2 regions of the Terribacillus aidingensis genome follow, and region 1 is predicted to be linked to the other one. Evidence: predicted binding sites of a transcription regulator. Region 1 holds the regulator's gene; the other holds the start of a gene.
The links. The regulator Rex, encoded in region 1, represses fermentation and respiration genes when NADH is low (regulators of the CRP and FNR family bind a similar motif). The targets are predictions, from matches to a motif close to TTGTGAAATATTTCACAA.
Positions count from the first base shown of each region.

Region 2: the regulator Rex is predicted to act here: its motif matches at 2,082-2,099, upstream of ABXS78_RS05040 (cytochrome ubiquinol oxidase subunit I).

Region 1 covers NZ_CP159996.1:454,140-458,861, forward strand. The annotation lists gene ABXS78_RS02545 (ABC-F family ATP-binding cassette domain-containing protein) at 1-901, opposite strand, end outside; gene ABXS78_RS02550 (redox-sensing transcriptional repressor Rex) at 1,341-1,967, shown strand; gene ABXS78_RS02555 (phosphate ABC transporter ATP-binding protein) at 2,106-2,831, shown strand; gene fetB (iron export ABC transporter permease subunit FetB) at 2,828-3,574, shown strand; gene ABXS78_RS02565 (hypothetical protein) at 3,655-4,041, opposite strand; gene ABXS78_RS02570 (universal stress protein) at 4,216-4,638, shown strand; gene ABXS78_RS02575 (MDR family MFS transporter) at 4,688-4,722, shown strand, end outside.
Region 2 covers NZ_CP159996.1:914,548-919,269, forward strand. The annotation lists gene ABXS78_RS05020 (GAF domain-containing protein) at 1-444, shown strand, start outside; gene ABXS78_RS05025 (hypothetical protein) at 760-885, shown strand; gene ABXS78_RS05030 (GNAT family N-acetyltransferase) at 882-1,352, shown strand; gene ABXS78_RS05035 (hypothetical protein) at 1,376-1,912, shown strand; gene ABXS78_RS05040 (cytochrome ubiquinol oxidase subunit I) at 2,139-3,539, shown strand; gene cydB (cytochrome d ubiquinol oxidase subunit II) at 3,526-4,542, shown strand; gene cydD (thiol reductant ABC exporter subunit CydD) at 4,542-4,722, shown strand, end outside.

The sequences.
Region 1 (4,722 bases):
CCAGCTGTTTGCGTCTGCTTTGCGCGCGCTTTGTCGTTGTGGCACGTGCGATGTTCTTTTGGACGAATTCTTCCATCTTTTTAATTTCGGACTGCTGCTTCTCGTATTGCTTCAGCTCCCGCTCGAAATTGGCAGCTTTCTGTTCAAGATAATTACTGTAATTTCCTTTATAACGAACAGAGTGATTATGAGCTATCTCAATGACGGTATTGACGGTTTTGTCGAGAAAGTAACGGTCGTGCGATACAACTACGACAGCACCCTGGTAGCTGCTCAAATATCCTTCCAGCCAGTCCAAGGTAGAAATGTCCAAGTGGTTAGTCGGCTCATCCAGTATTAACACGTCTGGTTTCTGGAGGAGAAGCTTACCTAATGCAAGTCGCGTCTTTTGACCGCCGCTTAATGAACCTATCGGTGTGGACAAGTCCTTATCTCCGAATCTCAAACCGTTCAGTACAGAACGGATATCTGCTTCATATTGATAGCCTCCGTTCAAGCGGAAGGCCTGCTGTTTTGTATCATAATTGGTTAGAAGCTGCTGGTAGGCAGTATCGTCTGAAATAAGTTCAGGATCTCCCATCCTTTCTTCCAGACGGCGCAGCTCTTCCTCTTGCTGTATAAGATCTGCGAAAACAGTTTTCATTTCTTCCAGGATGCTTTTTTCAGATTCCAAGCCGGTATGCTGCTCCAAATACCCAAGAGTGGCATCCTTTGCTAAGAATACATTTCCTTCGTCATAGCTTAATTCCCCTGCAAGGATCTTCAGCAAGGTCGATTTTCCTGCACCGTTTCGTCCGACAATGGCTAATCGGTCCTGTGTTTGCACTTCCAGTTTTATATTAGATAAAATGACGTCTGCGCCAAATAGTTTCGTTATATTGTTAGCTTGCAATAAAATCATTCTGTTCACCTCATACTATCAGTGTATCCTATGTGACAAAACAGTAGCAAGCACCGAATTCCAGCGCTTTTCGCATTCATGCTGATGGACATCAGAAATGAATTTGTTAAAATGGAGACAAGGTACGTCTTTGTGAATCTGTACAAGACTTTCCTTCTCAAATCTGTTAGAATAAGTTGTTAACTATAATCGTACTTTGTGAAAGTATCATATGTAACAATTCAAGGACGAAGCCGCAGGCAGCATCTGCAACTCCTTACAGATGCGAGAAAGGAACCTGTCTGCATCCATTATTCCATTCTTTAGGAATAGGTGCTGATCATATACGACAGAAGGTAACAGAACGAAAGCGTTCTAGTCCGATAGGCCTTTTTGATCAGCTGCATGGCTGCACGAAGTTCCCTTCTGGAAGCTGCAGGCTTTAGGAGGATAAATGAGCATGTATATGGACCAAAATAAAATACCAAAAGCTACGGCAAAGCGGTTGCCGCTTTATTATCGATTTCTGAACAGTCTGCATCTGCAGGGGAAGACAAGAGTCTCTTCAAAAGAACTCAGTGAATCGGTTAAAGTAGACTCAGCTACAATCCGCCGGGACTTTTCCTATTTCGGAGCACTTGGTAAAAAAGGCTATGGTTATAATGTAGAGTACTTGCTGAACTTCTTCCGGAAAACACTAGATCAAGATGAGATCACAAGAGTGGCGCTCATCGGGGTCGGTAATCTTGGAACAGCTTTCCTGAATTATAACTTTACGAAGAATAACAATACAAAAATAGAAATGGCTTTCGATACGGATCCAGGAAAAGTTGATCATAATATCGGTGGTGTCCCTGTATACCATATCGACGATCTGGAACAATATATCAGCAATGTTAGTGCAGCGATCCTGACGGTGCCAGCGCATGCTGCACAAGCAATCACCGATCGTCTTGTCGAATGCGGTATTGCTGGAATCCTGAACTTTACGCCAGCGCGTATTGCGGTACCGAGCAATATTCGTGTTCACCATATCGATTTGGCTATTGAATTGCAGTCATTAGTTTATTTTTTGAAGCATTATTAATTCAAGCACCTCTCATACAGAGGTGCTTTTTCTTTAGAAAGTCAAACTGGAATCAATTCATGTTTTTATCGTATTATTCACGGCTAAATCAAGATCAGGCAGAGACACAAGAAATGTAAGCTGAAGGGAAGTGTAAGCATGGAGCATCAAGAAGCCATCACATTAGAGAATGTGACGTATGAAACGGAGAAAAACCATATCATCCATGATATTACAGGTGCGTTCACAAAGGGGAAGATTACAGCAATAATCGGCCCATCAGGCGCAGGGAAAACGACACTTTTTCGATTATGCAATGGATTACTGTCACCCTCAGGCGGAAATATCCTGATTGATGGGAAGGAAATCGTAACGTTTGATCCTGTGAGCTTACGTCGTCATGTCGGTATTGTTCTCCAACAAGCAATCATGCTTGAAGGAAGCGTTCGTGATAATCTGGCATTGCCATTACAGCTCTCTGAAAAGGAGCTGTCTGATGATGAGGCAGAGCGGATGATACAGTTGGTAGGCTTGGAACCTGATATCTTGAATCAGAATAGCAGGGATTTATCAGGCGGGCAGAAGCAGAAGGTCTCTATTGCTAGAACACTGCTGAATGAGCCGGGGATTTTACTGCTGGATGAAATCACCTCTTCCTTGGATCGAGTTTCTAGGCAGGATATTGAGAATCTGATGAAGCGGGTCAATAGAGAGAATGGAACGACGATCATCTGGATCACGCATAACTTGGAACAAGCAAAAACGGTTGCAGATGAAGTCTGGGTCATGATAAATGGCACGATTGCCGAAGCAGGACCGATTGCCATACTTGACCATCCAGAGAATGATGCCGTTAAGCACTTTGTCATGGAGGAGGAAAAATGAATGCACTTGCTTTGTTACTCACTCTGTTATTTGTCCTTATTCCACTTTTCTTATCTAAGACATTACAACTGGGACTCGAAAAAGATACGGTCATTGCAACAGTCCGTTCCATTATCCAGCTGTTTGCAGTTGGCTATGTGCTGCAGTTTATCTTCGATTCCGGTAATATCCTTTATATTTTCCTGATGGTGGCGCTCATGATCGGTGCAGCAGTACAAAATGCAAGAAAAAAAGGAGCATCTATCAGAGGCATTACATGGAAACTGGTGCTTACATTCATTGTAATCGAAGTACTGACACAAGGGATTCTTTTAGGACTTCAGATTACTCCTCCAACTGCACAATATATCATCCCATTAAGCGGAATGGTTATAGGGAATTCTATGGTGCTAGGTATTTTGTTTTTGAATCGCTTCACTTCAGAAGTGGCGTCCAGAAGAGAGGAAACAGAGCTTATCCTTTCATTGGGCGGCACACCGAAGCAAGCAATTCAACGCTCCCTGCTGGCATCCATTAAGGCAAGTACTATTCCCACGATAGAAAGCCAAAAAACGATTGGGCTAGTTCAGCTGCCAGGTATGATGAGCGGTCAAATCATTGCCGGAGCAGATCCGCTCCAGGCAGTTATGTTCCAGCTCCTGATTCTCTTCCTGCTGCTTACAACAGCCATTGTGACAAGTACCCTGCTAGGCTTCTTGTCTTATCCAACGAAGTTTAATGAACGAATGCAGGTTATAGATTAGAAAATCGTTTCTGCAGCGAACATGAAGTTGTCAATACCGCAAGAAAAGCCGCCTATATAAAAAGGACGGCTTTTTTTGTATTACAATGGAAAAGGTTCAAACACACTATCGATTATAGTGCCATCATACACAAAACTGACCGTACTGCCTCCCTGCCAAATGCCGATTTCATAATCGTCTTCTTCCCCATATAGAATCACTGTGGCATCAAAGGCTGAATAGGAAGCTTCAGGACGCATTTCATCGCGTTTGCATGTATTGATGCATTTCAGTATATAATCGACCCGCTCCTTATCTGTAACCGTCACAGATGAATTAGTGGCTTCTGGAACATACACTTCGATTTGTCTTATAGTATCTTCAATAAGTGCATCCTGCTTAAAAGGTTTGAAAGCAGCAAATATCCAGACAGTGACTCCGGTAAGCAAGAGAAAAATGATAAGGAAACGGATGGTATTGGCAAGCAAGCAAAATCCCCCTAAAGTCTTTTCTTTATCATCTCACACTTCTATAAAAGGAATTTTAATGATATTGTAAATATCATACAGATAAGTTTCGGGTATCGAAGTAATAGCGACTCCTCGTTTGTTAGCGCTGTTTTAAGGGAAAAGGCTACTATCATAGTTGTAGGAGGCGCTAGTATGTATGAGAAAATCCTATTGGCTGTCGACGGTTCAGAGCACTCAATGAGAGCGACAGAAGAAGTAATCAAAATCTGTCAGGCCAGCACAAAGCCTGTACAGCTGGAAGTTACCCATGTCATACAAGATATAAAAAATAGCGAGATTGTTCTGCAGCAGGTAAAGCCGGATGATAGGAACCGGGACGGAGAACTTCGTATCCAGTCAAATGAAGCGGTACTGCAGAATGCGAATATTCCCTATACCCGTACCATCGAACGTGGAGATGCGGGTAGAACAATTGCCAATAAGGCAAACAATGGTGCGTTTGACTTGGTTGTAATAGGAACAAGAGGTTTAAATGGCTTTCAGAAGCTTGTAGTTGGAAGTGTAAGTACAGAAGTGATCAAAAGAGCGAATTGCCCAGTGTTGGTCGTAAAATAGGAAGCGTTACCAACTGGAGTGAAACGCAAAAACAGTTGGGAGTATGCATGTGAGTAAACTAGAATCCAAGTGGTTGGTCGTTGT
Region 2 (4,722 bases), 460 kb from region 1:
CTATTTGAAACGATGGCTTCGCTTATGACTTTTGTACTTGAGCTTGATAATGCAAACAAGCAGATACAAAATTTATCAGCACCATTTGTTCCGATTACTTCTGGGGTAGCAGTGCTTCCGATTATCGGATTCATCAATGAAGATAGAGCAGAAAAAATAATTCAGCTATCTCTGCAGAAGAGTCTGGAGCTGAATTTAGACTATCTTGTCATCGACTTATCTGGTATCTCTCAGATTGATCATGTGGTGAGCAGCTCACTTCTAAAGATAGCCACCTTGCTGAAGCTTATCGGTGTGACCCCAATTCTGACCGGATTCCATCCGGATTTAGCATTGAAAGCATTATCCCTGCAGATGGAATTAAAGGACATTTTTATCGAAGCCAATTTGGAGCGTGCATTGAATAAAATCGGATTAAAATTGGAGAAACGTGATAGTTTGTAAAACTAGACAAAGATATTTGTCTGGTTTTTGTTTTAGGTTTGGCCCAGATTGGAATGGATTTAGCATTTGATGGAAAGGGAGAAGTATAGCGCTGTTAACAAATTTCATGTTAGCTGGGGTTTTTGAGCGTCGGGCTTCTCGGTAAGTCTTATGCATTTGTTTCAGGAGGCATTATCTATCATGCTATCAAGGGACAAATGCAGGAGCAAGGAAGATTAGCGGCGTTTTTGTATTTCTGTATACCTTGTATTCTCTATACATTTGTTTGGATAATGGTAAAATAAGGAGGGTTATCTAAACAGAAGGAAACCCTGCTTGCTGGTCAAAGTAGTGCAGGAGTATGCGCGTTTACATAGTACGAATCAGATCCCGAAGCATGACGGAATGGCTCAAAGTAACGAGCTGATTTTCGAAAGGGAAGCATATGAGGTGGAAGTATGAGAATCAGGGAAATTGAAGAAAAAGATAATCAGCAAGTCGAGCAGCTGATCCGGACTTGCTTAAAGGAGTTCGGTGCCGATAAGCCTGGAACAGCTTGGAGTGATCCAGATTTAGGTCGTTTCTATTCCTTCTATCAGCAGCCTGGTTCGAAGTATTGGGTTGTGGAAGAGGAAGGAACGATTGTTGCCGGATGCGGTATTGGTCCCATCGAAGGACACCCGGAAGTTTGTGAACTCCAGAAGATGTATACAGCCAAGAATACACGCGGGACAGGTATAGCACACGATATGCTGCTAACAGCACTTACTTTTGCTAGCCAGCATTATAGTCGCTGTTACTTGGAAACGCTGAGCAACATGACTGCAGCAAATCGTTTCTATCTGAAGACAGGCTTTCAGCGTTTGGACAGGCCTCTGAGCGAAACAGAACATTATGCTTGTGATGTTTGGTATATCAAGGATTTATAATGTATCGAAAGGAAGGCGAACTCTTGCACGTCAAACCAATCGTAACGCAGCTGGAAGCGAATGAGATTGTTTATGCTGTTGGGGGTTCACTGCTGCTGTACTTAAAAGGGCTGCCAGTTAGTCCAAATGATATGGATATACTAGTAGAGCCTGAGCAGTTTGCCCGTGCAAAAAGAACACTTCAAAACATAGCGGTCATATCGGAAGACAAGCTGCCGCTGGACCGGTTTCAAACGAAGTCATGTACAACCTTCACTATGTCAGATGGTTTACAAGTGGACTTGATGGCAGGTTTTGCCGTTTCCTATGGAGGTAATGTTTTAGAGATGCCTTTTACTGCTGTAAGGGATCAGACAATTGCCGGTGTACTGCCGCTAAGCAGTATGGAGGCATGGTATATTATGTACTGGTTGTTGCCCGGAAAAGAAGGTAAACGTTCTGTAATGGAGCAATACTTCCGCAGAAGCGGGCTAAAGGATCGGCATTATTTACAGCAAGCACTCGAATTTGAATTACCGGAAGGTGCCTCCGCGGCAATTCAAGATTTATTAACAATATGAAGAAACAGAACTCAACTTAAGTCATAATAAATTCATAGTAACTACTTGAAATCCCTTTCTAAAGGGATTTTTTTGTTTGTTAACAAAGCTGTGACGATTACGCCACAAATTGTTCAATATTTCACAATCCCAAATAGGAAGACAGGAGTATACTAAATGTAACAGGACATTGTGACTAATTTCACATAGTTTCCGATAAAATTATGAAAAGAAAGAAGGCGGCAAAATGGATGTTGTAGAGCTTTCGCGTATCCAATTTGCATCAACGACGTTGTTCCACTTCCTATTCGTTCCGTTAAGTATAGGATTGGCATTCATCATTGCAATCATGGAAACATTGTATGTTGTCAAAAAAGACGATAAATATAAAAAAATGGCGAAGTTCTGGGGACATATATTCCTGATCAACTTCGCAGTCGGTGTTGTCACCGGTATATTACAGGAATTCCAATTCGGGATGAACTGGTCGGAATACTCCCGTTTTGTAGGGGATGTTTTCGGTGCACCGCTTGCTATTGAGGCACTGCTGGCATTCTTCATGGAGTCCACTTTCCTTGGTCTGTGGATTTTTGGTTGGGATCGCTTGCCAAAATGGGTGCATGCATTATGTATTTGGCTTGTGTCCCTAGGTACGATTTTCTCCGCATTCTTCATTCTGTCTGCGAACTCATTCATGCAGCATCCAGTCGGAGAAGTATTGCAAAATGGCAGACTTGAGATGAATGACTTCTTGGCAATCATGACAAATGGTCAGCTTTGGGTCGAATTTCCGCATACAGTCTTCGGTTCGTTCGCGACTGGTGCATTATTCATCGTAGGTATTAGTGCTATAGCTCTTTTGCGTAAGAAACATGTGGAATTCTATAAAGGTTCCTTTAAGGTTGCTATTGTTGTCGCTTTGATCAGTGGTATCGGTATCGCATTATCCGGTCACGAGCAGGCATTATATCTTGTGGAAACACAGCCAATGAAAATGGCTGCCAGTGAGGGTCTTTGGGAAGACAGTGCCGATCCTGCACCTTGGACAGTATTTGCCAATATCGATACCGAAGCGAAGGAAAATACAGGAGAACTTAAAATCCCATATGTGTTAAGTTTCTTATCTTATGGTACATTCAGCGGTTCAGTAGAAGGCATGAATTCCTTGCAGGAACGTTATACAGAGCTATACGGACCTGGCAATTACATCCCGCCTGTCAAAACGACATTCTGGAGTTTCCGTGTCATGACAGTACTAGGCGGAGCAGTTCTAGCTCTATCTATCTGGGGTGCTTATCTTTATGCACGTAAAAAACTCGTTAATAGCAAATGGTATCTGCGCTTGATGATCGTTGCAATCAGCTTCCCGTTTATCGGCAACTCTGCGGGTTGGATCATGACTGAAATCGGTCGTCAGCCATGGGTTGTATTTGGATATATGAAAACAGAGGATGCGGTCAGTGCTGGTGTCACAGCTGGAGAAGTTCTTTTCTCCCTCATCACTTTCTCGGCCATGTACTTGATTCTGTTCGCGGTCATGATTACTTTGTTCGTCCGTGAAATCAAAAAAGGGCCGGAGCATGATGTAGAAGAAACAGAACCAATCGCAGACCCATTCACGAAGGAGGGTCAACATGCTTTCTCTTAATGAATTTTGGTTTATCCTTGTCGCTGTTTTGTTCGTTGGCTTCTTCTTCCTGGAAGGCTTCGACTTCGGCGTCGGGATTGCAAGTAAATTTGTAGCTAAAGATGATTTGGAAAAACGCGCTTTCATCAATTCGATCGGCCCATATTGGGATGCGAATGAAGTATGGCTTATCACAGCTATCGGAGCGATGTTCGCAGCTTTTCCGAACTGGTATGCCTCTATGCTAAGCGGTTTTTATCTTTGTTTCGCTTTCATTTTGTTCGGTCTGATCGGCCGCGGGGTGGCATTCGAGTTCCGAGGCAAAGCTGAGCACCCGACGTGGCGCAAGACATGGGATTGGGTGATTCTCTTCGGCAGTATCATTCCGCCGCTTGTTTTCGGTATCATGTTCACTGCGTTGATCCAAGGTGTACCGATTGACGAGAACATGCACATGCTTGCAGGTGTGTCCGATGTTATCAATGTCTATACAGTTCTTGGCGGTGTCACGTTGACAATGCTTTGCGTATGGCACGGTCTTATCTTCGGAACACTACGTTTAATGGATACGTTACGTGAACGCTGCCGCAGTGCAGCGAAAAAATTGCTGCCAATCAACGCAATTTTATTGGTTGCATTCCTTGGAATGACATTCTTTAAAACAGATATGTTCAGTGTACATGGAAATATTTTAGAGTATCTATTCATGGTCGGTATTCTTGTGTATATCGCATCTGGCTACTTCATCACAAGAAAACGTGATGGCTGGGCATTCCTGATGTCTGGTTTAATCATGATCCTGTTGATTGCTTCTGTGTTCATTGGTCTATTCCCGCGGGTAATGATCAGTTCTATCAGTGAAGCTTACAGCTTGACTGTACAGTCAGCATCATCAGGAGATTATTCATTGAAAGTCATGACCTATATCAGTTTGGCATTGCTGCCATTCGTGTTAGGCTATCAAATCTGGAGCTACTACGTTTTTCGTAAACGTGTAGATCATAAGGAGCATATGGAATACTAATGGGCAGAAATTTAATGGCTTATAAAGGAATAAAAACGGTGCTGCTAGGGCTATCCGCATTGACGCTGCTGCAAGCTGTGGCCATTATCTTTCAAGCGAAATGGCTGGCGGAGGCCATCACGCACCTATTCCATGGGGAAATCTTCACTTCCCAAATCCCACTTATAGGCTGCTTTATAG